3 regions of the Xanthobacter versatilis genome follow, and region 1 is predicted to be linked to each of the others. Evidence: predicted binding sites of a transcription regulator. Region 1 holds the regulator's gene; each other region holds the start of a gene.
The links. Region 1 encodes LexA, which represses DNA repair genes until DNA is damaged. Its sites were predicted from a motif close to TGTTCNNNNTGTGTTCNG; they were not measured.
Positions count from the first base shown of each region.

Region 2: V5F66_RS01215 (metallopeptidase family protein) is a predicted target of LexA. The motif match lies at 4,382-4,399, and genes of this name have one in related genera.
Region 3: parE (DNA topoisomerase IV subunit B) is a predicted target of LexA. The motif match lies at 4,038-4,055, and genes of this name have one in related genera.

Region 1 covers NZ_JBAFVB010000002.1:194,122-204,731, reverse strand. The annotation lists gene gltX (glutamate--tRNA ligase) at 1-758, opposite strand, end outside; gene V5F66_RS04585 (ComEC/Rec2 family competence protein) at 1,013-3,286, shown strand; gene lexA (transcriptional repressor LexA) at 3,420-4,133, opposite strand; gene V5F66_RS04575 (molybdopterin molybdotransferase MoeA) at 4,241-5,446, opposite strand; gene moaC (cyclic pyranopterin monophosphate synthase MoaC) at 5,520-6,008, opposite strand; gene V5F66_RS04565 (DUF2147 domain-containing protein) at 6,136-6,555, opposite strand; gene trpC (indole-3-glycerol phosphate synthase TrpC) at 6,633-7,424, opposite strand; gene trpD (anthranilate phosphoribosyltransferase) at 7,421-8,455, opposite strand; gene V5F66_RS04550 (anthranilate synthase component II) at 8,479-9,081, opposite strand; gene trpE (anthranilate synthase component I) at 9,267-10,610, opposite strand, start outside.
Region 2 covers NZ_JBAFVB010000001.1:283,968-294,577, reverse strand. The annotation lists gene V5F66_RS01225 (hypothetical protein) at 1-879, opposite strand; gene V5F66_RS01220 (ligase-associated DNA damage response DEXH box helicase) at 1,227-3,911, shown strand; gene V5F66_RS01215 (metallopeptidase family protein) at 4,512-4,952, shown strand; gene V5F66_RS01210 (cytochrome b) at 5,031-5,588, shown strand; gene leuD (3-isopropylmalate dehydratase small subunit) at 5,720-6,325, shown strand; gene V5F66_RS01200 (NUDIX hydrolase) at 6,775-7,704, shown strand; gene nadA (quinolinate synthase NadA) at 7,763-8,806, shown strand; gene V5F66_RS01190 (L-aspartate oxidase) at 8,803-10,344, shown strand; gene nadC (carboxylating nicotinate-nucleotide diphosphorylase) at 10,356-10,610, shown strand, end outside.
Region 3 covers NZ_JBAFVB010000002.1:774,843-785,452, forward strand. The annotation lists gene V5F66_RS07160 (hypothetical protein) at 1-41, opposite strand, end outside; gene V5F66_RS07165 (ParA family protein) at 34-942, opposite strand; gene V5F66_RS07170 (GntP family permease) at 1,014-2,405, opposite strand; gene argC (N-acetyl-gamma-glutamyl-phosphate reductase) at 2,848-3,900, opposite strand; gene parE (DNA topoisomerase IV subunit B) at 4,147-6,183, shown strand; gene V5F66_RS07185 (MFS transporter) at 6,280-7,440, opposite strand; gene V5F66_RS07190 (DEAD/DEAH box helicase) at 7,773-9,404, shown strand; gene V5F66_RS07195 (TfoX/Sxy family protein) at 9,464-9,838, opposite strand; gene V5F66_RS07200 (ATP12 family chaperone protein) at 9,905-10,610, opposite strand, start outside.

The DNA of each region.
Region 1 (10,610 bases):
CGATAGGCATCTACCCCCAGCGCGCCATGGCGCTTGGAGAGCTTGGCGCCGTCCGGCCCATGGATGAGCGGGATATGGGCCATGCGCGGCACCTCCCACCCCAGCGCGCGGTAGATCTGGGTCTGGCGCGCCGCATTGGTCAGGTGGTCGTCGCCCCGGATCACATGGGTGACGCCCATGTCGTGGTCGTCCACCACCACCGCCAGCATGTAGGTGGGATTGCCGTCCGAGCGCAGCAGGACGAGGTCGTCGAGATCCTTGTTGGGGAAGGTCACGGTGCCCTGCACCATGTCGTCGATCACGGTCTCCCCCTCCTGCGGCGCGCGCAGGCGGATGACCGGGTCGCGATCCTTGGGTGCCTCGGACGGGTCGCGGTCGCGCCAGCGGCCGTCATAGCGCGGCGGGCGGCCCTCCTTGCGGGCCAGTTCGCGCATCTCGTCCAGCTCCTGCGGCGTGGCGTAGCAGCGATAAGCATTGCCCTTGGCCAGCATCTCCTCAACAGCGGCGCGATGCCGCTCCGCGCGGGCGAACTGGTAGATGGGATCGCCGTCCCAGGTGATGCCCAGCCACTCCAGGCCCTCGATGATGGCGGCGATCGCCTCCTTGGTGGAGCGCTGGCGGTCGGTGTCCTCGATGCGCAGCAGCATCTTGCCGCCGGTGTGGCGGGCATAGAGCCAGTTGAAAAGGGCCGTGCGCGCCCCGCCGATGTGCAGGAAGCCGGTGGGGGAGGGGGCGAAGCGGGTGACGATCTGCGACATGGGGAACTCGACGAGGCTCGGTCCAGGGGGTGGACGGGGCGGGGCAGCACCCGGGCGGTACGCGGGGTCGACCGGGGCAGGGGCTCCAGCACGAGCCTCACGTCCGAGCGCGCATGAATGCACGCACCCTGGCACGCGGGAGGCGCCCGTGTAGCATAGGCGCCGGGCACAAGGAACACGGCCGCCTTGTCCGGCGGGCCGGGCGCCGGACGCCCACGGATCGGAACGACCCGCAGCGGGGCATCTGGGGCGACATGACGCAGCAGGACCAGCGTCCGGCGCGGACCAGCGGACGGGCCGCCGTTCTCGGCGGCGCGCGCACCGCCGCGCGCCGGGCGATGCCCCCCGGCCTCGCCCGCGTGCTGGACGCCCTGCGCGCCCGCCTCGCCGCGGATCTTGCCGCCGAGGCCGCCTCCGGCCGGTTGATCCTCTGGCTTCCGGCGGCATTCACCCTTGGCATCCTCATCTACTTCGGGGCGGCGCAGGAGCCGTCCCTTGCCGTCGCCGGGGTGCTTTTGGCCGCTCTTTGCGGGGGCGCGGTGCTGCTGCGGGCGCGACCGGTGGCGTTCGGCGCGATGGTGGCCCTTGCCGCCGTAACAGCGGGCTTCACCACCGCGAGCGTGCGCACCGCGCTGGTGGCGCACGAGATCGCCACGCCGGGCAAGGGGCCGGTGCGGCTGTCGGGCTTCGTGGAGCGGGTGGAGCATCGCCCAAAGGGAGATCGCATCCTGCTGCGTCTCGACGCCAGGCCGGTGAAGGGACTGGACAAGGTTCCGCGCCTCGTCCGCCTCACCCTGCGCAAGGGCTGGGCGCCGCCGGTGGGCACCCATGTCACCCAGCTCTCCCAGTTGCTGCCGCCGCTCGGGCCGGCCATGCCCAGCTCCCATGATTTCGGCCGGAACCCCTGGTTCGCGGGCATCGGCGGCGTGGGCTACGGCCTGGGGCGGCCCAAGCTCGCGGAGCCAGCGGAACCACCCCTGCCGGTACGCCTCGCCATGGCGGTGGAGGCCGTGCGCGACAGCCTGTCCCGCCGCATCCGGGCCTCGCTGTCCGGCACGCCGGCGGAAATCGCCGTGGCGCTGGTAGCGGGCGACCGTTCCGCGATCGCGCCGGAGGTGGAAGAGAGCATGCGCGTGTCCGGGCTCACGCACATCCTGTCCATCTCTGGCCTGCACATGGCGCTGGTCGCGGGCACGCTGTTCGCGTTCATGCGCGGCGGCCTCGCTCTGGTGCCGGCGCTGGCGCTGGGCTTCCCCATCAAGTCGCTGGCGGCCGTCGTTGCCCTCACCGGCAGCGCCGCCTATCTGGTGCTGTCCGGCAATGACGTTCCGGCGCAGCGCTCGTTCGTGATGACGGCGCTGGTATTGAGCGGCGTGCTGGTGGGCCGGCCGGCGCTGACCCTGCGCACCGTGGGCGTGGCCGGGGTCTGCGTGCTCGCCTTCACCCCCGAGGCGGCGCTCGATCCCGGCACGCAAATGTCGTTCGCCGCCACCCTCGCCCTCGTTGCCGCCTATGAGCGCCTGCGGCCCATGCGCGCCCTGCCGCGACCCGACGGATGGGTCGGGCAGGCCGCCATCTGGCTCGCGGTTTTGGTGGGCGGGACGGCGCTGACCTCCCTGGTGGCGGGGCTGGCGACGGCGCCCTACGGCATCTTCCACTTCCAGCGCGTGGCGCCCTATGGCCTGCTCGCCAATCTCGCCGCCATGCCGGCAGTGTCGTTCATGGTGATGCCCTTCGGCCTGCTGGGCGTGCTGCTGATGCCGTTCGGATTCGATCATCTGGCCTGGCCGGTGATGGGCAAAGGCATCGAGATCATGGTGGCGGTCTCGGACGCCATCGCGGTGCTGCCAGGGGCCGACGGCAGGGTCGATCCGGTCGGACCGCCGACGCTCGCGCTGTTCAGCCTGGGCCTGACGGCGCTTTGCCTGCTGCGCGGATGGCTCACGGCCGTCGCGATCGTGCCGTTCGCCCTCGCCCTGCTCATGTCCGGCGCGCCGCCGCGCCCGGACATTCTCATCGCACCCGATGCCCAGACGGTGGCCGTGCGCGGGCCCGACGGGCGGCTCTCGGTGCTCGGCGCGCGCAGCCAGCGGCTGGTGGTGGAGCAGTGGATGACGCGGGAGGGTGACATGCGAAAGGCGGGTGCCGAAGGGCTTGCCGCGCTGTTCACCTGCGATCCCCTCGGCTGCACCGCTCCCTTGCCGGGCGGCGGCACCATCGCCGTATCGCGGCGGGCGGAAAGCCTGGAGGCAGACTGCCTGGAATCGCGCATCGTCGTCACACGGGATGTGCCGCCCCGGCGCTGCCCGGCCCAGGTGGTGACGCCTGAAACGCTGCAGCGCACCGGCACTTTGGCCTATCACTTCCGTAAGGGAATAAGCAGCGAGGGGGCAAGCGGCGGGAACTGGCAGATCGAGCCGACCCGCAAGCCCAACGTCCAGCGCCCCTGGATGCCGCCCCTGCCACCTGAGCCCGCCCCGCAGCGCCCGGCGACGGACGATCCGGAAGCCGACGCCGCATCGGAGTGAAGCGGCCAAAAGCATCGACGGCTCAAAAAGCTGGGGTGAGAAGCGTCGCTCCAGAGGAGCCGGTCCCGTTGAGCATGGTGACCGCCACGCCCCTCACCCCGTCGCGGCCTCCCCACCGGGGAGGAAGCGAAAATCAATAGCGGCGCATGAGGCCGATGAGGCGGCCCTGGATGCGCACCCGGTCGGGCCCGAAGATGCGTGTCTCGTAGGCGGGATTGGCGGCTTCGAGGGCGATGGAGGCGCCCTTCTTGCGCAGGCGCTTCAGCGTGGCTTCCTCGTCGTCCACGAGCGCCACGATGATGTCGCCGGTGTCCGCCGTATCGCACTTGCGGATGAGAACCGTGTCACCGTCGAGGATGCCGGCCTCGATCATGCTGTCGCCGCGCACCTCCAGGGCGAAATGCTCGCCGCTGCCCAGCATCTCAGGCGGAATGTTGAGGGTGTGGCTGCGGGTCTGGATGGCGGAGATGGGCGAGCCCGCCGCAATCCGGCCCATAACCGGAACGGTGACCACCTGGCCTGCGCCTTCGTCATCATCCGCAGCCGGACGCACCTTGCCGAGGCTGCCTTCGATCACCGAGGGAGAGAAGCCGCGACTGGCGGAGCGGGGCGTGGCGAGGCCGGGGGCGACGCTGTCCGGCAGGCGCACCACCTCGAGGGCGCGCGCCCGGTTGGGCAGCCGGCGGATGAAACCGCGCTCCTCCAGTGCCGTGATCAGGCGATGGATGCCGGACTTGGACCGCAGGTCCAGCGCCTCCTTCATCTCGTCGAAGGAGGGGGGCACGCCGGTCTCCTTCAGCCGCTCATGAATGAAGCGAAGCAGGTCATATTGCTTGCGCGTCAGCATCTCTCGCCCCCTGCTGGCGCCAGCCTGTGCGCCGCGAAACAAATCATGAACGGTTTCTATCTGTTCCTTTTGTGTTCCGCAAGGGGTGAAGGCAGGGTTAAGACCGCTCAATCATCGAAGGGAATGATCTCGCAAGGGTCTCCGGCCGTGGCGGCAGGCGCGAAGGGCGGGCGGATGAGCAGGCAGTCGGCGGCGGCCAGAACGCTCAGCATGGCGCTGTCCTGGGAGGCGCAAGGCGTCACATGCACCGTTCCGTCGGGGTGGCGGTCCATGCGGGCGCGCATGAAATCACGGCGCACGTCGTTGGCCGGGATGTCCACCGCGAGGCGCGCCGGCGCCGTCAGGGGACCAGGCATGGCGTCGCCCTGAAGCGCGCGCAGCAACGGCACCAGAAATACCATGGCGCAGACGTGGGACGAGACCGGATTGCCCGGCAGGCCGAGCACCCGCACGCCGTCCTTGCCACCGAACATCAGCGGCTTGCCCGGGCGCAGGGCGATCTTGTGCACGAACAGCTCCACCCCCTCGGCGCGCAGCGCCGGCGCCATCAGATCATGGTCGCCCACCGAGGCGCCACCGGAGGAGATGACGAGATCGAAGTCGCCCGAAAGCGCCTGCGCCACCACGGCACGGATGGCGGCAAGGTCATCCCGCACCAGCCCGAGGTCCGTCACCTCCGCGCCGGCGCGGCGGGCGAGGGTGGCGAGGCCGAAGGCGTTGGAAACGACGATCTCGCTGTCCTGACCGGTGCCGGTGCCGGGCAGCACCAGTTCGTCGCCAGTCTGCAGCACCGCCACGCGCGGGCGCCGCGCCACCGGCAGGACCGCATGATCCATAGCGGCGGCAAGCATCACGTCGCGGCCGGTCAGCCGCCGCCCGGCCAACAGGCCCGGCGTGCCCGCGGTGAAATCGCAGCCCTTCTTGCGCACGTTGCGCAGGGCGGCGGTGGGGGCCGTGGTGGTGAGGGTATCGCCGTCGCGGCTGGTGTTCTCCTGAATCACCACCGTGTCGGCGCCCTCCGGCACCACTGCGCCGGTGAAGATGCGCACCGCCTGGCCCGGCCCCACGGCGCCCGCGAATGGCCGGCCGGCCGCCGATTCGCCGATCACGGTGAGGCGGGCAGGGGTCTGTGCGATGTCGCTCCCGCGCACCGCATAGCCGTCCATGGCCGACATGTCGGCGGGCGGCTGGGTGCGGCGGGCGGGCAGGTCCTGCGCCAGCACGCGTCCATCTGCCAGCGCCACGGGCACCTGCTCGACACCCAGGGCCGATACCCCGGCCGTCACGAGGCCTATGGCCTCCTCGACGGTCATGAGGGGCGCCTTCTTGCCCGCCGGCTTCCCGGCGCCCGTTGTCGTGCTCGGTTCCATCAGTGGTTCGGCCTCTTCAGTCCGTGGGCGGTTCCGCGCGGAAATGCCCGCTGGCGCCGCCGGATTTCTCCAGAAGCCGGATCCCTTCAATGCGCATGCCACGGTCGGCCGCCTTGGCCATGTCGTAGATGGTGAGGCAGGCCACCGAGATCGCGGTCAGCGCCTCCATCTCCACGCCGGTCTGGCCCGTGGTCTTGGCCCGCGCGGTGACATGAAGGCCCGGCAGGGCGGAATCGGGCACGACCTCCACCTCCACCTTGGTGAGCATCAGTGGGTGGCACAGGGGGATGAGCTCATGGGTGCGCTTGGCGGCCATGATGCCTGCGAGGCGCGCGACGCCCATCACGTCGCCCTTCTTGGCGTTGCCGGAGAGGATGAGCTCAAGGGTCGCCGGAGCCATGGCCACGCGGCCCTCGGCCACAGCCTCGCGGGCGGTCGCGGCCTTGTCGGACACGTCCACCATGCGGGCCGAGCCCTCGGCATCGATATGGGTCAGGCTCGCCATGGCCGTCGGTGCGTCCCGGAATCGTTTCGTGCGGGACGGAAGATGGCGCCCGCGGCGGGTCCTGTCCACCTTGGCAAGGCAGACAGAAGATCGCCGGGGCGTTCGCGAGGTGAAAGCGGCCTGCGCGTCAGCGCAGCCGGGTCCAGGTCTGCGTCTTGCAGAGCGGCGCCACCACGCAGCCGCGCAGCTTCAGGGTGTCGTCGCCATCGAGGGTGATGGAGCCGGAATAGGTCTTGCCGTCCTCGGCATTATAGATGCTGCCGCCGCTCCATTCCTTCGGCCCGCCCGAGAAGCCGGTAAGGATGGTGACACCCTTCACCGGACGGCTGCGCAGGGACGCGTTGGCATTGTTCACGTCCTTGAGGTTGGGATCGGCCTTGATTCCCTCGGAGGAGACAAGGCGGCCGCACAGGCTGGCGCCGCACTTGGAAATCTCCACCTGGCCACCCCGCGAGGGGGTCTGCCACAGGCCGACAGGGTCGGCGGCCAAGGCCGGGGCGCAGAACAGGCCGGCAATGGCAATGCCGGCGAACAGGCGCAATCTCATGAAAGTCCTCCCTTGGGTGCGGCCCACTTGCGGAACCGTCATGCCCATTAAGGCGGAACTTTACGTATACGGCAAGTCTAGACCGCAAGGAGCTGGGACGTGGCGGAAGCGACATCCTCCTGCCGCATCAGGCTCTCGCCTACGAGGATGGTGCCGATGCCAACCTTCGCGAGCCGCGCCACGTCCTGCGGCGTGAAGATGCCGCTCTCGCCGATGGCGATCCGGTCTTTCGGCACGCGGGGGGCGAGGCGCTCGGAGGTTTCCAGCGAAGTCTCGAAGGTGCGCAGGTTGCGGTTGTTGATGCCGATGAGCCGGCACGGCAGGTCCAGCGCCCGCTCCAGCTCGGCGTCGTCGTGCACCTCCACGATGGCATCCATGCCATAAGCGGCGGCGGCATCAGCGAGGTCACGGGCGAGCAGGTCGTCCACCCCGGCCATGATGATGAGGATGCAGTCCGCCCCCCAGGCGCGGGCCTCCGCCACCTGGTAGGTGTCGTACATGAAGTCCTTGCGCAGCACCGGCAGGTCGACCGCCGCGCGCGCGGAGCCGAGGAATTCCGGCGCGCCCTGGAAGGAGGGAGTGTCGGTGAGCACGGACAGGCAGGTGGCGCCGCCGCGCTGGTAGGCGCGGGCCAGCGCCGGTGGATCGAAGTCCGCCCGGATCAGGCCCTTGGAGGGGCTCGCCTTTTTGATCTCGGCAATGAGCGCGGTGCGCCCTTCCGCCAGACTCGCGGCGATGGCTCCGGCAAACGGCCGCACGCGCGGCGCGGCACGGGCCGCCGCCTCGATCTCTCCCAGCGGACGGGCATGCTTGGCGACGGCAATCTCGTCGCGCTTGTAGGCTTCAATCTTCTTCAAAATATCGGTCATTGGGCCGCCTCCGGCGCCAGTTTCTCAGATACGGCCACGAGGTGCTCCAGCCGCGCGCGGGCGGAGCCGGTGTCAAGGCTGACCCGTGCCATCTCGACCCCCTCTTTCAGGTCCTTGGCCCGGCCGGCCACCACCAGGGCAGCGGCGGCATTGAACAGGGACACGTCGCGATAGGCGCCCTCGGCTCCGTCCAGCACGGTCCGAAGCGCCTTGGCATTATGCACGGCGTCGCCGCCCTTCAGGTCCTCGGCCGGATGGCGCTTGAGGCCCACGTCCTCCGGCATGATGGTGAAGGTGTGAATGCGGCCCTCGTCCAGCACGGCGATGTCGGTGCCGCCGGAGATGGTAATCTCGTCCAGCCCGTCGGACCCGTGCACCACGAAGGCCTTTTGCGACCCGAGCGTCCGCAGCACCTCTGCCAGCGGCACGATCCAGGACTTGGCGAACACGCCCACCATCTGCCGGGTGACGCCGGCCGGATTGGAGAGCGGCCCCAAGAGGTTGAAGATGGTGCGCGTGCCCATCTCCACCCGCGTCGGTCCCACATGCTTCATGGCCGGATGGTGGGAGGGCGCGAACATGAAGCCGATGCCGGCCTCCGCGATGCAGCGGGAGATGCCGGCCGGGTCAAGGTCGATGCGCACGCCCAGCGCCGCCAGCACGTCCGCCGCCCCCGACTTGGAGGACAGCGCCCGGTTGCCGTGCTTGGCCACCGGCACGCCGGCCCCCGCCACGATGAAGGAGGCGCAGGTGGAGATGTTGTAGGAGCCGGAGGCATCGCCGCCGGTACCCACCACGTCCACCGCTTCACTGGGGGCCTCGACGGTGAGCATCTTGGACCGCATGACGGAGACCGCGCCGGCGATCTCCTCCACCGTCTCGCCGCGCACGCGCAGGCCCATGAGCAGCGCGCCCATCTGGGAGGGGGTGGCCTCGCCCGACATCATTTTGTCGAACACATAGGCGGCCTCGTCGCGGGTGAGGCTCGCGCCGGTGGCCACCTTGCCGAGGAGGGGTTTGAACTCGTTCATGTCTCGTCCTCAGCCTCTCGTGCTCAGCCCTTGGCCTTCTGCGCATTGAAGGCGGCCGCGATGTCGAGGAAATTGCGGATCAGCGCGTGGCCGTTCTCCGAGGCGATGCTCTCGGGGTGGAACTGTACGCCATGGATGGGCAGGCTCTTGTGGGCGAGGCCCATGATCAGCCCGTCCGCCGTGTGCGCCGTCACTTCCAGAGCGTCGGGCAGGGTGTCGCGCTCGACCACGAGGGAGTGGTAGCGCGTCGCCTGGAACGAATGGTTGAGCCCGCGGAAGACGCTTTTGCCCTCGTGCAGGATCTCGCTCAACTTGCCGTGCATGGGGGTGGGCGCGCGCACCACGTCGCCGCCGAACACCTGCCCGATGGCCTGGTGGCCGAGGCACACGCCGAAGATCGGCACGCTCTCGCCGGCCTTGGCGATGAGGTCGAGGCAGATGCCCGCCTCGTTGGGGGTGCAGGGACCGGGGGACAGCACGATGGCGTCGGGCTTCTCGGCCAGCACCTCCTCGATGGTCACCTTGTCGTTGCGATGGACGGTGACGTTCGCGCCCAGCTCGCCCAGGTAATGCACGAGGTTGTAGGTGAAGCTGTCGTAATTATCGATCAGCGTGACGTTGGTCATGGGCACTCCAGGCCCCGAGGATCTCGGGATTTCCGGGCTTAATGCGTGGCCCGGCGGGTGTGGTCAAGCAAGGGCGGCGAAGGGTGTGCGGGGCGACCCACGCCATCGGGCCGCTACGACGCCGGCCATGCCCGCGTGCCTGATCCGAACCAGCGGTGCGTCGGCGTGGCCTGCACCCATCGCCTTCACTGCCCCTTGCCGGCGCGGGCGGCGAAGCGCACCGCCTCTTCCCCGGCGCGGAACAGGGCCTTGGCCTTGTTCACGCATTCCTGCTGCTCGCTCTCGGGCACGCTGTCGTAGACGATGCCGGCACCGGCCTGCACATACATGCGGCCGTCCTTCACCACCGCGGTGCGCAGGACGATGCAGGTGTCCATCTCGCCATTGGCGCCGAAATAGCCGATGGCACCGGCATAGATGCCGCGCTTGTCCTTCTCCAGCTCGTCAATGATCTCCATGGCGCGCACCTTGGGCGAGCCGGAGACGGTGCCGGCGGGAAAGCCGGCAGCCAGCGCATCCACCGCGTCGAAGCGCGGGTCCAGCGTGCCCTCCACGTTGGAGACGATGTGCATCACCTGACTGTAGCGCTCGATGAAGAAGCTGTCGGTCACCTTCACCGTGCCGATCTGCGACACTCGTCCGGCATCGTTGCGGCCGAGGTCCAGCAGCATGAGGTGCTCGGCGCGCTCCTTGGGATCGGCCAGAAGCTCGGCGGCCAGCGCGTCATCCTCAACATGGCTGGCGCCGCGCTTGCGGGTGCCGGCGATGGGACGGATCGTCACCTGCCCGCCGCGCAGCCGCACCAGGATCTCGGGCGAGGAGCACACCACGGAGAAGCCGTCGAAGTTGAGATAGACCAGGAACGGCGCCGGGTTCACGCGCCGCAGAGCCCGGTAGAGGGCGAAGGGCGGCAGGGTGAACGGGCTCTCGAAGCGCTGGGACAGCACCACCTGGAAGATGTCGCCGGCGCGGATATAGTCCTTTGCCTTGTCCACCATGGCGCAGAACTCGTCCGCACTGGTGTTGGAGACCGGCAGAACCTCGCCGTGGAAGGGCTCCGGCGCCGGATGGGCGATGGCTCGCTCCAGCCCCGCCACCACCTGGTCGAGCCGCTCCAGCGCCGCCTCATAGGCCGCGCGGGGGGAGACACCCTCCTTCGGGCGCACCGGGGTGACGGCGGTCAGCTCGTCCTTCACCGCGTCGAACACCACCATGAGGGTGGGGCGGATGAGCAGCGCCTCCGGCACGCCGATGGGGTCCGGCTTTGCGGGGGCCAGCTTCTCCATCTGCCGCACCATGTCGTAGCCGAGATAGCCGAATACGCCCGCCGCCATGGGCGGGGCACCGGCCGGCAGGTCGATGGCCGATTCGGCGAGCAGGGTCCGCAGCGCCTTCAGCGGCGGCTCGGGGCAGGGGACGAAGGCGTCCTTGTCCGCCGCCGGGGTGCGGTTGATCTCCGCCGTATCGCCGGAGGCGCGGAAGATAAGGTCGGGCGCGAGCCCGATCATGGAATACCGTCCGCGGGTCTG
Region 2 (10,610 bases), on a different contig from region 1:
TTAAGACCCCATCCCCTTGCCGCGGACGAAGCGCCACAGCCGGCGCAACAACGACCGCTGAGGCGGGGGTGGCGGCGGAGGCGGGGGCGGCGGAGGAGGCGGCGCGTCCGGCTTGATGGGATGGAACAGCCAGTCACCCTGCGGAAAGTCCTCGGGGCGCTCGGCGAAATAGTCGGGCCGCCAGGGCCGGTACACGAAGGTCCCCGGCACGAGCTGCGGATGGAGCGGCGTGTTGGAGTAGAGCGTTCCGCGCCGCTCGGGCGGACAGAACGGCCCCTGCCCGCCCATGTCCTCGATCTTGAGGCCGCGATGGCGGGCGACGGTGGGCAACAGATACTCGAAATGGCCCTGCCAGCCGGGATCGCGCACCTCGTCCGCATAGGCCTCCATGAACCGCCGGGACATGCGCATGAGCGGGTTGAACGACCGCATGCGGCAGGCCGGGTCCACATGGGCCGGGGCCAGTGCCGTGTCCGCGAAATACCAGTCCGGATCATCGGCGAGGGGCAGGAGCGTGGTGGTCAGGAGATCGGCGTCGCTGGCGGCGAAGCGCTCGAACAGGGCGCGCCAGTCGCCGGTGTAGTCCACGTCGAATTCCATGATCCAGGTCTGGTCATGGGGCAGCGGCCAGGCGGCGGCCATGGTGAGCACGTCCACATGGCCGGGAACGAGGCCGCCGTTGCGTTCCAGCTGGCGCAGGCGCTCGGGCAGCACCTGATCCGGCGGCGGATCAAGGCACGGCTCCACCGGTGCCACGTGGTTGCCCGGATTGTGGACGAAGCGCCAGTCCACCAGCCCCTCGGTCTGCCGGCGCACCCGCTCGAAATGGGCCCTGATGCGGTCCGTGCTCTTGGTGGTGACGAAGAGACCATTGGCCATCCGCACGGCACAGCCTTGCGACCCTGCCGGAGACTCACCTGCAACGTGAACCGTCATCCATGCCCTTCCCTCCGCCCCGGATCGCGACGCCCCCGTTTAAACCGGCCGCACTATAGGGGGAAGCGCCCATGACGCAACGTCATTCGGCTATCGCCCGTCGCGAAAACACCGCCGTTCAGACACGGCTTACGAGCTTCGTTACCATCGCACAACCGACCTGTCATGCCTATCTTGAGGGGGTGCCGCGCTCCCCACGAAAAGCCCCCAAACCCACCGCGCCCGACTCTGCCGCGCCCCCGTCGGACGCGGTGCGGCCCGGCGCGCCTTCACCCGGCGCGCTGCCGGAGGTGTTCCAAAGCTGGTTCCGCGCGCGCGGCTGGACGGCGCGGGCGCACCAGCTCGATCTCGTCGCCGCCGCGCAGGCCGGGCGCTCGGTGCTGCTGATTGCCCCCACCGGCGCCGGCAAGACCCTCGCCGGCTTCCTGCCCACGCTGATCGAACTGAGCGGTGGACGCGGGAAACGCGGGGGTGTTGCCCCTCCGGACGCTCTGCCCCCTCTGGACACCACGCCCCCTCCGGACACCCCGCCCCCTCCCCAGGCCTCCCCCGCAAGCGGGAGAGGGAGCAAGGCCGCGCGGGGCGTCGGCAAAGGGGAAATGATGAATGCCGACGCCACCCCCCTGCCCTTCGCCCGCTGGCAGGCGGAGCAGCCGGCCTCGCCGCTGCACACGCTCTATATCTCCCCGCTGAAGGCGCTGGCGGTGGACATCGCGCGCAACCTCGAGACGCCCATCAGCGAGATGGGCCTGCCCATCCGCGTCGAGACCCGCACCGGCGACACCCCCTCCTCCCGCCGCCAAAGGCAGCGGCGCGACCCGCCGGACATCCTGCTCACCACCCCCGAGCAGATCTCCCTGCTGCTCGCCTCGAAGGATGCCGAGCACCTGTTCAGCGGCCTGAAGCGCGTGGTGCTGGATGAGTTGCACTCCCTCGTCACCTCCAAGCGCGGCGACCTGCTGGCGCTGGCGTTGGCGCGGTTGCGGGCCATCGCGCCGGGGCTGCAATGCGTCGGCCTCTCCGCCACCGTGGCCGAGCCCGACGACCTGCGCCGCTATCTGGTGGCGCAGGATGAAGGCGCCGCCACGCCCGTCCCCGGTCACGCCCCCCTTGCCGACCTGGTGGTGGCGCAGGGCGGCGTCGCGCCCGACGTGCGGATGCTGGAAACGGACGTGCCCATGCCGTGGGCCAGCCACATGGCGCTGCATGCGGTGCGGGACATCTATGCGCTGCTGAAGGCGAACCGGCTCAGCCTCGTGTTCGTCAACACCCGCCGGCAGGCGGAATTCATCTTCCAGGAGCTGTGGCGCATCAACGACGACAATCTGCCGATCGCGCTCCACCACGGCTCGCTGGCGGTGGAGCAGCGGCGCAAGGTGGAGGCGGCCATGGCCGCCGGGCGGCTGAAGGCGGTGGTGGCTACCTCCTCCCTCGACCTCGGCATCGACTGGGGCGACGTGGACCTCGTCATCAATGTAGGCGCCCCCAAGGGCTCCTCACGCCTGCTGCAGCGCATCGGCCGCGCCAACCACCGGCTGGATGAGCCCTCCCGCGCCGTGCTGGTGCCGGCCAACCGGTTCGAGGTGCTGGAATGCCGGGCGGCACTGGAGGCGGTGGCGGTCGGCGCGCAGGATACCCCGCCGGAGCGCCTCGGCGCGCTGGACGTGCTGGCCCAGCATATCCTCGGCATGGCCTGCGCCGCCCCCTTCGCCGCCGACGCGCTCTTTAACGAGGTGCGCTCGGCCGCGCCCTACCGGCACCTGCCCCGGGAAGACTTCGACGCCGCCCTCCAATTCGTCGCCACCGGCGGCTACGCGCTGAAGGCCTATGAGCGCTACGCCAAGATCCGCCCCACCCGCGACGGCCTGTGGCGGGTGGCCAACCCCATGATCGCGCAGGCCTACCGGCTGAACGTTGGCACCATCGTGGAATCCACCATGCTGAAAGTGCGACTGGTTTCGGCCCGCGGCGCGGCCAAGACCGGGGTCACCGGGCGGGTGCGCTTCGGCGGGCGGATGCTGGGCGAGGTGGAGGAATATTTCGTGGAGACCATGGTGCCCGGCGACACCTTCGTCTTCGCCGGCGAGATCCTGCGCTATGAGACCCTGGTGGAGGACGAGGTCTATGTCTCGCGCACCACCGCCACCGAGCCCAAGGTTCCGGCCTATGCCGGGGGCAAGTTTCCCCTCTCCACCTTCCTCGCAGCGGGGGTGCGGGCGCTGCTTGCCGCGCCCGAGCGCTGGGCCGCGCTGCCGAAGCAGGTGCGCGAGTGGCTGGAACTGCAACGCCTGCGCTCGCGCCTGCCGGGCCGCGACGACCTGCTGGTGGAAAGCTTCGTGCAAGGCGGGCGTTATTATCTTGTCACCTACCCGTTCGAGGGCCGCCTCGCCCACCAGACCCTCGGCATGCTGCTGACGCGCCGGCTGGAGCGGGCGCGGCTGAAGCCGCTGGGCTTCGTCGCCAACGACTATGCCCTCGCGGTCTACGCAGCCGGCGACATGGGCGCCGCCATCGCGGGGGGCCGGCTCGCGCTGGCGGACCTGTTCGACGAGGACATGCTGGGCGACGACCTTGAGGCGTGGCTGGCGGAAAGCGCCCTCATGAAGCGCACCTTCCGCTATTGCGCGGTGATCGCCGGGCTGATCGAGCGGCGGTTTCCGGGAAAGGAGAAGACATCGCGGCAGGTCACCGTCTCCACCGACCTGATCTACGACGTGCTGCGCCGGCACGAGCCGGACCATCTTCTACTGCGCGCCGCCCGGGCGGATGCCGCCACCGGCCTGCTGGACGTGAAGCGGCTCGCGCAGATGCTGGCGCGCATCAAGGGACGCATCGTGCACATGCCGCTGGAGCGGGTGTCGCCGCTGGCGGTGCCGGTGCTGCTGGAGATCGGTCAGGAGAGCGTGGGGGGCGAGGCAAGCGATGCGCTGCTCGCGGAGGCGGAGGAGGAACTCATCCGCGCCGCCATGGGTTGATCAGGTCAGATCAGGCGGGTCTTACCGCATCCGGCTTGGTCGCGGATCGGCGGTGGGTATCCGGAAACAGGGCGCACAACATCGCTCCCGCGACACACTCAAGGCGCGTGGCGAAAGGTCTGGCGGCCGATTTCGCAACTGCGAAGGCGCCAACTCAGCTGTTGCACTTCGGAAACGGGCAACTTTGAACGGTCTCCATTTCCATCACAATCACGTGATCAGACGGCGCGCAAAAAGCTCGCCGTCCAGCCCGGATATCAGAACATCACGCCGCCGAGCATGCCGACCGTGGCGGCATTGGCCTCGTGAGGGGCAAAAAACGCAGCAATTCCAAGGATGGTCACCAGAGCGCCGGTGACAGCAAGCTTCCGAACCATGGCCATTCTCCAAAATCGTCGTCTACAGGGCTAACGATGCAGGTCGATTAAGAGTTCCTTAACCAAGTCTGTCTGAACCCCCTTTGATGCTCCCGTTCAGAAAGTGTTCAGGAAAGTCACGGCTGCGTGACGATTGCGCCCGGGGGAGGGTCAGGACGATTGACCTTTGGCCCGCATGATGTTGCATCGCAGCAGCAAGGGTTCCGCCGAAGGAGGTACAGGCATGTCGCAGAAGAGCGCGGGCGAGAGCGGGGCGCTGAAGATGTGGCGCGATCTCGAGGCCCCCGGCGTCGCCGCGTTCGAGGACCTGGCCCGCGACGCCTTCGCCCGCCTGCCCGAGTCCTTTCGCGCGCTGTGCGAGGGCCTCGTCATCCGCATCGAGGACTTTCCCACCGACGAGGTGCTGGACGAGATGGAGGCCGAGACGCCGTTCGACCTGCTCGGCCTGTTCCAGGGCATCGGCCGCGCCCAGGCGGACGCGGTGGCCCACACCGGGCAGATGCCCAACATGGTGTTCCTCTATCGCCGCCCCATCCTCGATTACTGGGCCGAGCACGAGGAAACCCTCGGCGACGTGGTCACCCACGTGCTGGTGCACGAGATCGGCCATCACTTCGGCCTCTCCGACGACGACATGGAGGCCATCGAGGACCGGGCCAATTGACCGCAGGGAAAGCCGCGCCTTAGCGCTGGACCGGCCCGTCGCCGATTTTTTAGAATGAATCAAAATAAGGAGGCTCATGTGGCCGTCGATCCCAAACTGTCGCGCTATGGGGCGCCGTTGCGCGCTATCCACTGGCTCACCGTTCTGAGCATCATCGTGGTGTTCGGCATCACCTATTTGGAGGGTTTCTTCGCGCGCGGCACGCCGGCGCGGGAGCTCATCTGGTGGACCCACATCTCGGTGGGCCTCCTCCTCATCGCCCTGGTGGCGGTGCGCATCCCGGTGCGGATCTTCGGGCCCACGCCGCCAGCGTCGGCGCAGATCAGCCGGCCGGTGGCCATCGCCTCGCACATCGTGCACGGGCTGCTCTACCTGCTTCTGATCGCGACCCCGTTCGTGGGCATCTATCTCGCCTTCCTGCGCGGCAACGAGGTCAGCTTCTTCTCGCTGTTCACCATCCCCTCGCCCATCGCTCCGGACCGCCCCATGGCCCGGCAGGTGCAGGAGGTGCATGAATGGCTGGCCAACGGCCTCGTCATCCTCGCGTTCCTGCACGCGGCGGCCGCTGTGGTCCACCACGTGCTGCTCAAGGACGACGTGCTGAAGCGCATGCTGCCGGAACGCGTCGCGCCCTGAGCGGCGGGAGCGGCCCAAACCGGCGCGCGGGCCTTCGCGCGCCGGTCTTCTTGACTGGGCAAGGGCGGATGCGCCTGTTATGGAGGGGCCTCAGGCAGGAAGCCTAAAGACAAGCCGAGGCTCAAGGTCCCATGGAGAAGTTCACCGTCCTCGAGGGCGTCGCCGCCCCGCTGAAGCTGGTCAATGTCGATACCGACATGATCATCCCCAAGCAGTACCTCAAGACCATCAAGCGCACGGGCCTCGGCACCGGCCTGTTCTCGGAGATGCGGTACAAGGACGACGGCTCGGACAATCCCGACTTCGTGCTCAACCAGAGCGCCTACAAGAATGCCAAGATCCTGGTGGCCGGCGACAATTTCGGCTGCGGCTCGTCGCGTGAGCACGCGCCCTGGGCGCTGCTCGACTTCGGCATCCGCTGCGTGATCTCCACCTCGTTCGCCGACATCTTCTACAACAACTGCTTCAAGAACGGCATCCTGCCCGTGGTCGTCTCCAAGGAGGACCTGGACAAGCTGTTCGACGACGCCGATCGCGGCGCCAACGCCACCCTCACCATCGACCTGCCGGCGCAGGAGATCCGCGGCCCGGACGGCGGCGTGGTGAAGTTCGAGATCGACCCGTTCCGCAAGCGCTGCCTCATCGAGGGGCTGGATGACATCGGCCTGACCCTGGAGAAGGCCCCCGCCATCGCCGCCTACGAGACCGCCAAGGGCGCCGAACAGCCCTGGCTGTGAGCAGTTGCAGCCCCGCGCGGGGCTGATCGCGGGACGGACGGGACCAAAGCCTCTACGCCTCCGCGATTTACGGGGGCGCTGGCGGGACCTGAGCCGCTGAGTCCCTGTCCCGCTTGTGAGGGAGGGTTGGGGAGGAGGGGACGGCTCTTCCCCACCCCGGTCGCCCTCCGGCTTGACCGGAGGGTCCATCTGGCGCTCTGCAAATCCCCGCCGCGTTTTCCAGGCCGGGCCATGGGCCGTCCGGTCAAGCCGGAGGGCGACGGCGCTCTGTCACCTCAAGGCGCCGCCGCATCCTCAACGTCATGCTGCGCACAAAAGCCCGAGGGGAGGGCTGCTTAGCCCCTCCCCCTGCTTTTGCCGCGCTTCCGTCCCGCGCGGTCGGCGTGCTATCGGGGGCGCAGCGGATGGCATCGCTATTCCGCGAGGCTTTCCCCCCTGCCGTGAGCATCATGCCGGGTTCCCAGCGCGCCAGCCGATCCGTTGTCGTGGATCTCATCGCCGTGCTCGCGGCGGTGACCGCCGGCGAGCCGCGGGTGATGACGGTGACGAAGGGCAGCGCCCTGCCCTCCGGCCCATTCGAACTGGCCCACCGCTCGCTCCAGCAGGGCCTGCGCGACTGGGTGGAGCAGCAGACCCACCATCCGCTCGGCTATGTGGAGCAGCTCTACACCTTCGCCGACAAGGACCGCGCCGACGCGGACACGGCACCGCGCACCATCTCCATCTCCTACCTGGGTCTGACCCGGGAGCATGACGCGGCCGAGACCGGCTGGCACAGCTGGTATGAATACTTCCCGTGGGAGGATCACCGCGCCGGCCCGCCTCCGGTGATCGCCAAGGTGCTGGCGCCTGCGCTTGCCGCCTGGGCGGAGGATGCGCCCACCGTCGGCATGCGCAGCGAGCGGCGGCTGCGGGCGGCGGCCACTTTCGCCCTCGATGGGGCGCGCTGGAACGAGGAACTGACCCTCCAGCGTTACGAGATGCTGTACGAGGCCGGCATCGTCGCCGAGCGCCTGCGCCGCGAGGGCAAGAACGAGGCGGGCGGCGCCGGCCGCCCCATGATCGCCGACCACCGGCGCATCCTCGCCACCGGCATCGCCCGGCTCAGGGCCAAGATCAAGTATCGCCCGGTGGTGTTCGAGCTGATGCCGCCCACCTTCACCCTGCTGCAGCTGCAACGCTGCGTGGAAGCCATTGCTGGCCGCACCCTGCACAAGCAGAATTTTCGCCGGCTCATGGAACAACAGGAACTGGTGGAAGAAACCGGCGGCACAGCCTCCGAAAGCCTTGGACGGCCAGCAAAACTCTTCCGCTTCCGCCACGCCGTGGTGGAGGAGCGGGCGCTGGCCGGGACCAAATTGCCCCTCGCGCCCACTTGACAGTGCTTATGCTCAGTATAAGCATATGCCAGACATATGCTCAAACTGAGTATAGACAATGGTCGCACTTGCCCAGCCTGCCCTCGCCGAAACCAGCCTCGCCGGGGGCCCCCTTGCGGGAAATGCCCTCTCGGAGGCCTTCGCCCGCACCACCGCGCTCTATGAGCGGGTCCGGCGGGTGGTGCCGCCCGCCGACTGGGCCTTCTTCGCCGAAGATGCCGAAGCCATCCTGCGCCTGAAGCGCGAGCGCAACGCGGTGATCCTGGCGCACAATTACCAGACGCCGGAAATCTTCCACTGCGTCGCCGACATCGTGGGCGACAGCCTGGCGCTGGCCCGCGAGGCCATGCGGGTGGATGCGGACGTGATCGTGCTCGCCGGCGTCTATTTCATGGCGGAGACCGCCAAGCTGCTCAATCCCAGCAAGACCGTGCTGATCCCGGACCAGGGCGCCGGCTGCTCGCTGGCCGATTCCATCACGGCGCAGGACGTGCGCCTCATGCGGCAGGCCTACCCCGGCCTGCCGGTCATCGCCTATGTGAACACCTCGGCCGCCGTAAAGGCGGAGGTGGACGTGTGCTGCACCTCGGGCAATGCGGCGCGCATCGTGAGAAGCTTCGGCGTGCCGAAGGTGATCATGCTGCCCGACCAGTATCTGGCCAAGAACGTGGCGGCCGAGACCGGCATCGAGATCATCTCCTGGGCCGGCCAGTGCGAGGTGCACGAGCGCTTCACCGCGCAGGACGTGCGCGAGCTGCGCATCGCCAATCCCGGCGTCACCGTTCTGGTGCACCCGGAATGCCCGCCGGACGTGGTGGCGGAGGCCGATTTCGCCGGCTCCACCGCCGCCATGAGCGATTATGTGGGGCAGAAGCGCCCGCCCCGCGTGGTGCTGCTCACCGAATGCTCCATGAGCGACAATGTCGCCGTGAACTATCCGGACATCGACTTCGTGCGACCCTGCAATCTCTGCCCGCACATGAAGAAGATCACCCTTGCCAACATCCGCAAGGCGCTGGAAGGCAATTTGCACGAAGTGACCATCGCGGCGGACGTGGCGGATCGCGCCCGCGCCTCGGTGGAGCGGATGCTGGCGCTGTGACCGGCTTCGAGCGGCTGGAGGGCCGCCCCGTCATCGTCGGCGGTGGCATCGCCGGGCTTGCCGCCGCCCTCTTCCTCGCGCCCGAGCCGGTGGTGCTGGTCACCCGCGCCCCCCTCGGCGCGGACGGCTCCAGCCCGCTGGCCCAGGGCGGCATGGCCGCCAGCGTCGGCACCGACGACGACGCCGACCTCCACCTCGCCGACACGCTGATGGCCGGCGACGGCCTGTGCGATCCCGAGGTCGCCCGCCGCATCCTCGCCGATGGCCCTGCCGCCGTGGCGGAGCTGGAACGTCTCGGCGTCGCCTTCGACCGGGCCGCCGACGGCAGCCTCGCCCTCGGCCTTGAGGCCGCCCACAGCCGGCGCCGCATCGTCCATGCGGACGGCGACGCCACCGGCCGCGCGCTGGTGCAGGCCCTCACCATCGCCGCCCGCGCCTGCCCGTCCATCACCGTGGTGGAGGCCGAAGCCCGGCGCATCCTGATGGAGGATGGCGCGGTGGCCGGCCTGTTGGTGGCCGGCCGCGACGGCGGCGCCGTGCTGCGCACCCGCCGCCTCATCCTGGCGACGGGGGGCGTGGGCGCCCTGTTCGAGCACACCACCAATCCCGCCTCCTCCTTCGGCATGGGCCTCGCGCTGGCCGCCGAGGCCGGGGCGGAGCTGGCGGACCTCGAATTCGTGCAGTTCCACCCCACCGCGCTCGCCACCTCGGCCCGCCCGCTCTCCCTCATCAGCGAGGCGGTGCGCGGCGAAGGCGCCCTCATCGTGGATCGCGCCGGCCGCCGCGTGCTGGAAGCCGTGCCGGGCGCCGAGCTCGCCCCGCGCGACGTGGTCGCCCGCGCCGTGTGGCAGGAGCTGGTTGCGGGGCGCGAGGTGTTCCTCGATGCCCGTGCCAGCCTCGGCGCGCGCTTTGCCACACGCTTTCCCTCGGTCGCCGCCGGCTGCCGGGCGGCGGGCATCGATCCGGCCACCGACCTCGTGCCGATCCGCCCGGCGGCGCACTACCACATGGGCGGCATCGGCGTGGATGCGGACGGCCGCAGCTCCGTTCCCGGCCTGTGGGCCGCGGGCGAGGTGGCGGCCACCGGCCTCCACGGCGCCAACCGGCTCGCCAGCAATTCGCTTCTGGAGGCGGTGGTCTGCGGCCGCGCGGCGGCCCTGAGCGTGGCCGGAACGCCGGCCCGCGCCCCCGCCCGCCGAATAGCCGTTCATTTGCCGGCGGCGCCGGACGCGACCTCAGTCCGCCCCATCGTCTCGCGCCATCTCGGCGTCACCCGCGATGCCGCCGGCCTTGCCACCGCCATCGCCCGCCTGCTGCCGCTGGCAGAGGGCGCGGGGCCGGCCTGCGCCCCCGCCCGGGTAGGGCTCATGATGGCCGTGTCGGCGCTGGCCCGTGAAGAAAGCCGGGGCGCGCATGCGCGCACGGATTTCCCCGCGCCCGCCGCCGTGGCCCGGCGCTCCCGCACCACCCTTGAGCGCACCCTGGCCGAGGCCCGCCGCCACGCCGCGCCGGCCTTCGCCCTCGCCTCATCCAGCTGACGGATCGTTCCATGCCCCTCGACCCGCTCCCCGAGCTGATGGTGGAGCCCATCGTGCGCGCCGCGCTGCTGGAGGATCTCGGCCGGGCCGGCGACATCACCACCGACGCAGTGGTGCCCCCCGGCCATGAGAGCCGCCTCGTGCTCGCCGCGCGCCAGCCTGGCGTGGTGGCAGGCCTCGATTGCGCCCGCCTCGCCTTCCGCCTGCTGGATGGCGCCGTGCGCTTCACCCCGCGCGTGACGGACGGCACCGCCGTTGAGCCCGGC
Region 3 (10,610 bases), 580 kb from region 1:
ATGGCCCCGAGCAGCCGGAAAAAATCGGTTTCCTCACCCATCGAGCCGTCTCCGTGTCTCGGTCACGAGGTCGCGCACCTGACCCAGCGCCCGGTTCCATTTCTGCTCGAATGTGGGCGCATAGGGAAAGTTTTCCGGATCCATGGCCCGTTCGATGGAGGCCTGGTTGTCCACCTCCAGATCGAACATCTCGAACACCGCGTCGGGCTCTTCCGCTTCGTTGCGCAGGCTGGCGAGGGTCTCGCGATGCTGGATCTTGTTGCCGTTCACCCGGCTAGCCAGCACCACCGGCCGCCTCTTGGGCTGCGGCAACGCGGAGCGGGTGACATGGGCATTCTCCCACACCGACGCGCGGAAGGCATCAAAGCCGAGGGTGGAAAGATAATCGGGGATGGTGGGCACCACCACCATGTCGGCAAGGCGGATGGCCACCTCGGTGAAGGCGGAGATGCCGGGCGCGCAATCGAACAGCACATAATCGTAGCGCGCCTTGAGCAGGACCAGCGCCTCCTCAAGCACCTTCAGCGACTGGCCCTCCAGCGAGCGGATGCCGTAATTCTTCTCGGTGAGGCGCAGCACGATCTCCCGCTCCAGAAGGCGCAGGCGGGGGCTGGCCACCACCATGTCGATGGCCAACGGCTCGCCGGCCTTCATGACGTGGGAGATGTCGCGCGCCAGATAGTCGGTGATGGGGGTGCGGTCGCCATAGAGCAGGCGGTCGGCGAGGAAGGATGTCACCGACCGGCGCTGTTCCAGGATTGCCTTCAGCTGGTCGTCCGGGGCGAAGCAATAGGAGGCGTTGGCCTGGGCGTCGAGGTCGAGCACCACAACCCTGTGCCCGGCCTCGGCCAGCCCTTCCGCCAGCATGACCACCGTGGTGGTCTTGCCGACGCCCCCCTTCATGTTGGCAACGGCGATCACTCGCCCGTCAGCATTCGCCATCGGTGCCCCACCCCCGCCCGTTTGTGCGACGCAACATAACGGGGGAGAGGTGCCCGCTCAATACAACCAGATCAATACAATCCGGTCAGATAGTAGAAGCCGATGACGAAAAATACCGCCGCCGTCTTGATGAGGGTGATGGCGAAGATGTCGCCGTAGGACTGGCGGTGCGACAGGCCGGTCACCGCCAACAGGGTGATGACAGCGCCGTTGTGCGGCAGGGTGTCCATGCCGCCGGAGGCCATGGAGGCCACGCGATGCATCACCTCCAGCGGAATGCCGTGGGCGTTCGCCTGGGCGATGAACTGGTCCGCCATGGCCGCGAGCGCGATGGACAGGCCGCCCGACGCCGAGCCGGTGATGCCGGCTAGCGTCGTCACCGTGATCGCCTCGTTGACCAGCGGGTTGGGGATGGCGCTGAGGGCGGACTTGATGACGAGGAAGCCGGGCAGCGCCGCGATCACCGCGCCGAAGCCGTATTCCGTCGCCGTGTTCAGGCTGGCGAGCAGCGCGCCGGCGACGGCATCCTTGGAGCCGCCGGCGAACTTGCCGGCAATCGCCTTGAAGCCGAACACCACCACCGTGAGGATACCCAGCAGCAGCGCCGCCTGCACCGACCAGATGGCCGCCCAGGTGCTGGTGGGCACGGTGACCGCCGCCGCGCCGTCCACCAGGGTGGCGCTCGCGGTGGTGCCGAACCAACCGGGGATGTAGCGGGCGAAGATGAGATTGGCGATGCCCACCACCACCAGCGGCAGCAGCGCGAGGAAGGGCGACACCAGCGGGACGGTCTCGTCCACCACCACCTCGTTGATGTGGCCCTCGCCGTAGCCCTCGCCCTTCTTCTGGGCCTGGCGGCGGCGGAACTCCAGGTAGCTGATGCCGACCACCAGCATGAAGAGGGAGCCCACGATGCCGAGGATGGGCGCGGCATAGGCGGTGGTGTGGAAGAAGGTGGTGGGGATGATGTTCTGGATCTGCGGGGTGCCGGGCAGCGTGTCCATGGTGAAGGAGAAGGCGCCGAGCGCCACCACCGCCGGCAGCAGCCGCTTGGGAATGCCCACCTGGCGGAACATCTCAGCGCCGAACGGATAGACCGCGAACACCACCACGAACAGCGATACGCCGCCATAGGTGAGCAGCGCGCCCACCAGCACGATGGACAGCACGGCCCGTGCCGGCCCCAGGAGCTTCACGATAGAGGAGACGATGGAGCGCGAGAAACCCGACAGCTCGATGAGCTTGCCGAACACCGCGCCCAGCAGAAACACCGGGAAGTAGAGCTTGATGAAGCCCACCATCTTTTCCATGAACAGGCCGGAAAAGATGACGGGCACCGCCGACGGGTCGGTCAGCAGGACGGCGCCGATGGCCGCCACCGGCGCGAACAGGATGACGCTGAAGCCGCGATAGGCCACCAGCATCAGGAAGCCGAGCGCGGCAAGGCAAATGAGGAAGCTCATGGGATATCCGACAATGAAAGGGAATCGCGATGGGATGATAGGGAAGCTAACCTGTCCCAACACATCTGGCGACTAGACTTGAGTTTGCATCGCCCACAGCGGAGAGGCGGCCCCGATCAAGAGCAGCAAAGCAACAAGATGCTATGACAAAACGCACGCGTGGCCTGCCGGCGACCGTCGGCCGGGAACTATCCGGACAGAATTGACGCTGCGGCATGCCGGTGCGACCACGCAGCAATGGCACGGGACACGGGCAACAACCTGAGCGCTTCGCACATCACGCTCCGCGGACGGCCCATTATCTTTTGGAAACACCACTATTGGCTTGGCGCACCCGCGCAGCAGCGCGCCGGGGTCCGCACCGGGAGTGACACCGCGCCAGATGGCCGGTGACGAACCCTTGCCGGGCGAAGGAAGAGGCCGCGTTCGGCGGCCTCCCCACTCAGGGCATGAGGGCGATCTGGTCGAGGCCCAGGGTCTCGGGGAAGCCGAGCACCAGGTTCATGTTCTGCACCGCCTGGCCGGAGGCGCCCTTCACCAGGTTGTCCAGGGTCGAGACCAGGATGGCCCGGCTGGGGTTGCGGTCCGCCGCCACGCCCAGGAACACCATGTTGGAGCCGCGCACATGGCGCGACTGGGGCACCTGCCCGAACGGCAGAACATGGACGAAGGGTTCGCCCTTGTAATAATCGGCGAGGATGGAATGCAGGTCCTCGGCCCGCACCCCGGTGGTGCGCACGAAGATGGTGGCGTAGATGCCCCGGTTCATGGGCGCCAGCACCGGCACGAACATGGGGGCCACGGGACGGCCCGCCGCCTTGGAGAATTCCTGGTCCAGCTCGCCCATGTGCCGGTGACCGGTGACGGCGTAGGCATGGATGCCTTCCGACACCTCGGAGAACAGCATGGCCTCCTTGGCGGAGCGGCCGGCACCCGACATGCCGGTCTTGGAATCCACCACGATGCTTTCCGGCTCGATGGCGCCGGCTTCCAGCAGCGGCACGATGGGCAAAATGGCAGTGGAGGAGTGGCAGCCGGGATTGGCCACCAGCCGCGCCTTGCGGATGTCGTCGCGATAGATCTCCACGAGGCCGAACACCGCCTCCTGCTGCAGCTCCAGCGCCTGGTGGGGGTGGCCGTACCACTGCTCGTAGGCGCCGGGGTCCTTCAGGCGGAAGTCGGCGGAGAGGTCCACCACCTTCACGTTGGGCGCGGCGTCGAACACCTTCTTGATCACCAGCTGGGTGGTGGCGTGGGGCAGCGCGCAGAACACGAGGTCCACGGCCGTGAAGTCGACCTCGTCGATGGTCACGAGTTTCGGCAACGCGAACGGGGCGAACTGGGGGAAGACCTCGGCCATGGTCTGGCCGGCCTTGCGGTCGGCTGTGAGGGCCACCAGCTCCACACGGGGATGGCGCAGCAGCAGGCGCACCAGCTCGGACCCGGTGTAGCCCGAGGCGCCGAGAACTGCGATCCTTGCCTTTGCGTCCGCCATCTTCATCTCCTCACGCACGCCACCACCGCTCCCGAGAAGGGAACGGCGAGGTGGGGCGACGGTCTGTACACCCATCGTTTATCAGGGAAAAGACAGCGCGCCTCCGCCCGGGCCTGCGATCTGACGGCGCGCGTTGTCGTTTCCGTTCTGTTCCCATCGGCGCCGGCCTCTGCCATGCTGTGAACAGCGATGCCTTCTCCCTGCGCGCGATTCGCGCAGGATCGGCCCTTCTGCTATCGAGCGCCCATGTCCCAATCCGACGATCTTTTCGGCTCCACCCCGCGTCCGAAGCCCGCCGGCAAGCCGGCCAAGGCGGCAGCTGCCGCCGTGCCGGCCATGGATGCCGACTACACCGCCGCGCACATCGAGGTGCTCGAAGGACTGGAACCGGTACGTCGCCGGCCCGGCATGTATATCGGCGGCACCGATTCGAAGGCGCTGCACCACCTCTTCGCCGAGGTGATCGACAATTGCATGGACGAGGCAGTGGCCGGGCACGCCACCTTCATCGAGGTGCAGATGGCGGCGGACGGCTATCTCACCGTCTCCGACAACGGGCGCGGCATTCCGGTGGAGGAACACCCCAAGTTCCCCGGCAAGTCGGCCCTCGAAGTGATCATGACCACCCTGCACGCCGGCGGAAAGTTCGACAGCAAGGTCTACGAGACGTCCGGCGGCCTCCACGGCGTCGGCATCTCGGTGGTGAACGCGCTGTCCGACGACCTCGAGGTGGAGGTGACGCGCAACCAGACCCTCTACCGCCAGAGCTTCTCCAAGGGCGTGCCCCAGGGCAAGCTGAAGGAAGTCGGCCGCATCACCAACCGGCGCGGCACCCGTGTGCGCTTCCATCCGGACCCCGAGATCTTCGGCCCCTCCGCCCGCTTCGAGCCGGCCCGGGTGTTCCGCATGGCCCGCTCCAAGGCCTATCTGTTCGGCGGCGTGGAAATCCGCTGGTCCTGCGACCCCGAGCTGCTGAAGGGCATCGAGGGGGTTCCGGAGAAGACCAGCTTCCGCTTCCCCGGCGGCCTGCGCGACTATCTCGCCGCCGACCTCGAAGGCCAAACCCTGGTGCATTCGGACATCTTCTCCGGCCGTATCCAGAAGCCGGGCGGCCATGGCTCGGTGGAATGGGCGGTGGCATGGGTGGCGGACGCGGACGGCTCCATCTCCTCCTACTGCAACACCATCCCCACCCCCGACGGCGGCACCCATGAGAACGGCCTGCGGGCCGTGCTGCTGAAGGGGCTGAAGGATCATGCCGAGCGCTCCGGCCAGGGCAAGCGCGGCTCGGTCATCACCGGCGACGATGTCACCACCGGCTGCGCCGCCATGCTCTCCGTGTTCGTGCGCGAGCCGGAATTCCAGGGCCAGACCAAGGACCGCCTCGCCACTGCCGAGGCCGCCCGCATCGTGGAACAGGGCCTGCGCGACCCGTTCGACCACTGGCTCGCCGCCAATCCGGTGCAGGCCAGCCGGCTGCTCGAGCACGTCATCGACCGCGCCGAGGAGCGCCTGCGCCGCAAGCAGGAAAAGGAAGTCTCTCGCAAGACCGCCGTGCGCAAGCTGCGCCTGCCCGGCAAGCTGGCCGACTGCTCCAACACCGAGGCGGCCGGCTCCGAGATCTTCATCGTGGAGGGCGACTCGGCCGGCGGCTCGGCCAAGCAGGCACGCGACCGCAAGACCCAGGCCGTGCTGCCCCTGCGCGGCAAGATCCTGAACGTCGCCAGCGCCACACGGGACAAGCTCGCCCAGAACCAGCAGCTCGCCGACCTCGGCCAGGCGCTGGGCTGCGGCATGCTCTCCCATTATCGCGACGCGGACCTGCGGTACGAGAAGGTCATCATCATGACCGACGCCGACGTGGACGGCGCGCACATCGCCTCGCTGCTGGTCACCTTCTTCTTCCGGCAGATGCCGAAGCTGATCGAGGACGGCCACCTCTTCCTCGCCGTGCCGCCGCTCTACCGCATCACCCAGGGCGCCAAGACGCTCTATGCGCGGGACGACGCCCACAAGGAAAAGCTGCTGAAGAAGGAATTCACCGGCAAGGGCAAGGTGGAGGTGGGCCGCTTCAAGGGTCTCGGCGAGATGATGCCGGCTCAGCTGAAGGAAACCACCATGGATCCGCGCACGCGCACGCTCCAGCGCGTCACCATCGAGGATGCCGAGCAGGCGGCCACCACGGACCTCGTGGAACGCCTCATGGGCAATAAGCCCGAGGCGCGCTTCGCCTTCATCTCCGAGCGCGCCGCCTTCGCCGGCGAGGCCTTGCTCGACATCTGACCCCCATAGCCCTTGAGCGTGCCTCATGGACCTCAGGTTATGGGCTATAGGTAAGCCGCGCGGCACTTGAACCCCTTACCAAGGCGAGCGCTCGCCTTAGCCGGTCGTCACCTTGGCCTTGCGCGGCGGCAGCAGGCTGGCGGGCACGGCGAGGATCAGCATGCCCAGCCCCGCCACCGCGAACACGGGCGCTGCTCCCAAAAGTCCCGCCGCATGGGCCAGGACGATGGCCCCCAAGGCCTGCCCCACGAAGAAGGCGGAGGCGAACAGCGACACCGCCGATCCCCGCGCCTCCGCCGACAGCTCCGTGGCAAGGATCTGCAGCACGTTGTGGATCATGTAGAAGGCAAAGCCCGCGGCGGCGAACACAGCAATCACCACCGCAAGGCTCGGCCCGACAGCCGCCCCCATGAGCAGCACGCCTACACTGGCCGCGCCCACCCCCACCATGCCGGCAAGGCCCAGGTGGCGCACCAGGACCGGCACGGCGAAGGTATAGAAGGCGCCGCCGATGGCGAAGGCGCCCAGCATCAGGCCGGCCTCCACCGCATCGCCGAGGCCGTGCTCCACCATCAGCGGCGCCGCCAGCGGGAACACCCCGAAGGTGAGCGCCCCTTCCACCGCCACCACCGCATACACCTTCAGCGACAAGGGGTTTTTCAGCACCGTGCCGTAGCGGGCGAGGGCCGCGCGGAACGACAGGGGCTGGCGCGCCCGCTCTTCGCTGATGCCGACCAGGGCGGCCAGGGCCGCGCTCGCCGCCACCGCGAACGCGCACCAGAACACCGGCCGCCAGCCGGCATATTCGGCGATGAAGCCCGCCGCCGCCGAACCCACCAGCTGGCCCAGCACCAGGGCCAGCAGCACCCGGCTGAGCGCCACCGGCCTTTGATCGTACGGCACACGATCGCCCACGGTCGCCAGCACCACGGGGATGATGCCCCCCGCGAACGCCCCCGACGCCACCCGGGCGGCCAGCAGCTCCCGGTGGCCGGGAACCAGCGCCGAGACCGCGAGCCCCACCGCCAGCATGGCGAGGTTGAAGCGGATCAGCCGCACCTTGCCCACCGCATCGCCGATGGGGCCGAACAAGAGCTGCATGGTGGCGTAAGGCAGGGTGAAGGCGCTTGCGAGCAGCGCCACCTCCTGCAGCGTCACCTTCAGGTCGGCGGCGAGGATGTTGAGCATCGGATCGACGGCGCGCATGGAAAATGCGCTCGCGAAGGCCGCGAGGCCGAGGACGAGAAGAAAGGGCATCAGATCCGCCGGATGAGGAGGGTCATCCCTGCGGCGGGGTGCCCCGGCGGTCAAGTCGCAAGACGTGTCCCGCGCGCATGGCACGGTCCACATGCATTCCGACAGCGCATGCCGCTGGCGGTATGGATGTTCAATCGAGCGTTTCGCGGGCGTGATTTCCAACTGATCCGTGAATCAGGCCGGAAAACATTGACACGGCGCACAATTTTCTTATGTTGCTATGCGTCGTCCGAGATATGTCGAATCTAGCGCGCCGACCGACGACCCCTCGTCTGAGCCCGTACGGCACGGGACGTTCGATCAGCGGCGCGCCGCCGCATCCAAAAGATGCAATGTCATTTTCCGAACTCGGCCTGAGCGAAAAGGTCCTCGCGGCAGTCGCTGACACCGGCTATACGCAGCCGACGCCCATCCAGGCCCAGGCCATCCCCCATGTGCTGGCGCGCCGAGATGTGCTCGGCCTCGCGCAGACAGGCACCGGCAAGACTGCCGCCTTCACCCTTCCCATGCTGACGCTGCTTGAGCACGGACGGGCCCGCGCCCGCATGCCTCGCACCCTCATCCTGGAGCCGACCCGCGAGCTCGCGGCGCAGGTGGAAGAGAACTTCACCCGCTACGGCAAGAACCACAAACTGAACGTCGCCCTGCTGATCGGCGGCGTGTCCTTCGGCGACCAGGATTCCAAGCTGCTCCGCGGCGTGGACGTGCTCATCGCCACCCCCGGCCGCCTGCTCGACCATGTGGAGCGCGGCCGACTGCTCCTGTCCGGCATCGAGGTGCTCGTCATCGACGAGGCCGACCGCATGCTGGACATGGGCTTCATCCCGGACATCGAGCGCGTCTGCAAGCTCGTGCCCTTCACCCGCCAGACCCTGTTCTTCTCGGCCACCATGCCGCCGGAGATCCAGCGCCTGGTGTCGCAGTTCCTGTCCAATCCGGTGCGGGTGGAAGTGTCGAAGCCGGCCTCCACCGCCGCCACGGTCACCCACATGCTGGTCGCCTCCGGACGGGAGGACTACGACAAGCGCGAGGTGCTGCGCGAGCTCATCCGCAATTGCGACGGGCTGCAGAACGGCATCATCTTCTGCAACCGCAAGCGCGACGTGGCGGTGCTGCACCGCTCGCTGCAGAAGCACGGCTTCAACGCCGTTGCGCTCCATGGCGACATGGACCAGCACGCTCGCATCAAGGCCCTCGACCAGTTCCGCTCCGGCGAGGCCACCCTTCTGGTGGCATCCGACGTGGCGGCCCGCGGGCTCGACATCCCGGCTGTGAGCCACGTCTTCAACTATGACGTGCCCCACCACTCGGAAGACTATGTGCATCGCGTGGGCCGCACCGGCCGCGCCGGCCGCGCCGGTACGGCCTATACGCTGGTCACCCACACCGACGCCAAGTCGGTGACGGCCATCGAAAAGCTGATCGGCAACGCCGTGCCCTGGCACGGCGCCCCCCTCGGCGATGCCCCGCCCGCGTCCGAGCGGCGGGAGCGCCGCGAGGATGGCGGCCGGCTGCGCGGCAAGCGCCGCGTGGAGAAGGAGCCCCGCGAGGCCCGTCCCGAGCGCGAGCCCCGTGCGGAGCGGGAGCCCCGTGCGGAGCGCGAACCCCGTCCCGAGCGGGAGCCGCGTGCCGACCGCGAGCCCCGCGTCGCCCGCGAGCCGCGTCCGGAGCGGGAACCCCGGGCGGAGCGCGCCCCGCGTCCCGAGCGTGAGCCCCGTCGCGAGCGGGAACCCCGTCGCGAACGCGAAGCCCCGGCAGGCGAGGTGCGCGCCAGCGAACCCCGCGCGGAGGCGGAAACCCGCGCGCCGCGTCCGGATCGGCAGGAGCGAGGCCGTCGTCCCGCCCGTGAGGATGGTCCCGAGGCCCGTCCGGCACGGCGTGAACGCGCCCCCGCCGCCGAACCCGCGGACATGAGCCACCTGCCCGCCTTCCTGCTGCGCCCGGTGCGCGTGAAGGCCGGTTGAGCCTGTCGCCGACGCACCTTCGGGCGCGCCGGCAGATCACGAGGGAACAACCCCGCCGGTCAGCCGCGCGGGGTTTTCTTTTTGGGTCGGGCTGCGGTTTTCTTCACCGGCTTTTGCGCAGCGGCCGCGCGGGCGAGGGCCAGGGAGCGGCGGGCGAGGACGGCAAGGTCGTCGCCATCGTCCAGCGCCGCCTCCGGCACGGACCAGAATCCGGTCATGGTGCGCACGGCGCCCTTGGCAAGGTAGGAAAAGGGGACCGAGCCACGGCTCTCAAGCAGGGCGGCGTGGTCGGCATCGGCCTTGAGATAGAGGGTGCCCCCGACCTCGATGGCGAACATCAGCCCGTCCGCATAAAGGCCCCTGCCGCCGAACATGCGCCGCGTGCGCACCGGGCCGAAGGCGCTGAAGAGGTCGGCGATGGTGTCCTCGTCCATCCCCTATTCCAGACCTGTTCCGATCCCCCTGATTTTGGCCGCCGGCGTCGCCGGCAGCCGTTGGGATCAGCGGATGAGCGTGAGAAGCCGGGCAGCCGCGTCCATCTCGGTGCGGCGCGCGGCGCGGCGGGCGGTGGCGATCTCGTCCTCGCCCCACTGCTCGCGGTTGAAGTCCTCGTCCACATGGGCGGCGGCCCAGGCGGCATCCGCGTCGAGCGCGCCTTCCGCCACCGCCAGCGCCAGCAGGGCGGAGCCGGTGAGGGTGGTGATGGAATGCACGGCAGCAAGCTTCAGCGGTGCCTGCGGCACCAGCGCCCGCACCCGCTCCAGCGAGGTGTCCGGCTGGGTGACGTGGCGAATGCCTTCCGACAGGAAGAAACGGGCATCGTGGGCGACGCTCAACCAGTCGAGCACCGGGTCCCACTGCTCCGCCTGCCGCTTCACCAGCGTCTGCGGGCTGTCGGCCCTGTAGAACAGCATGTCGGAGCCGGCATAGCGCACCACCTCCTCGCGCACCGCCTCTGCCTCCGGCCCCACCCGGTCGAGGGCGACGTTCACGAGGCGCGTCAGCGGCATGAAAAAGGGGTTGATCTCCTTCTCCTGCGCCGCCCATTCGGCGGCCATGGCCTCGGCCAGGGGGCGCGTGGGCGCCAGCAGCAGGCCGCGCGCAGGGGTGCGCACCGGCCGGCCGTCGAGCAGGATGGTGAAGCCGCCGTCCGCCTCGCCGACGCTGACATCGGTATAGAAGCGCTTCGGCAGCGGCGTGCGCTGG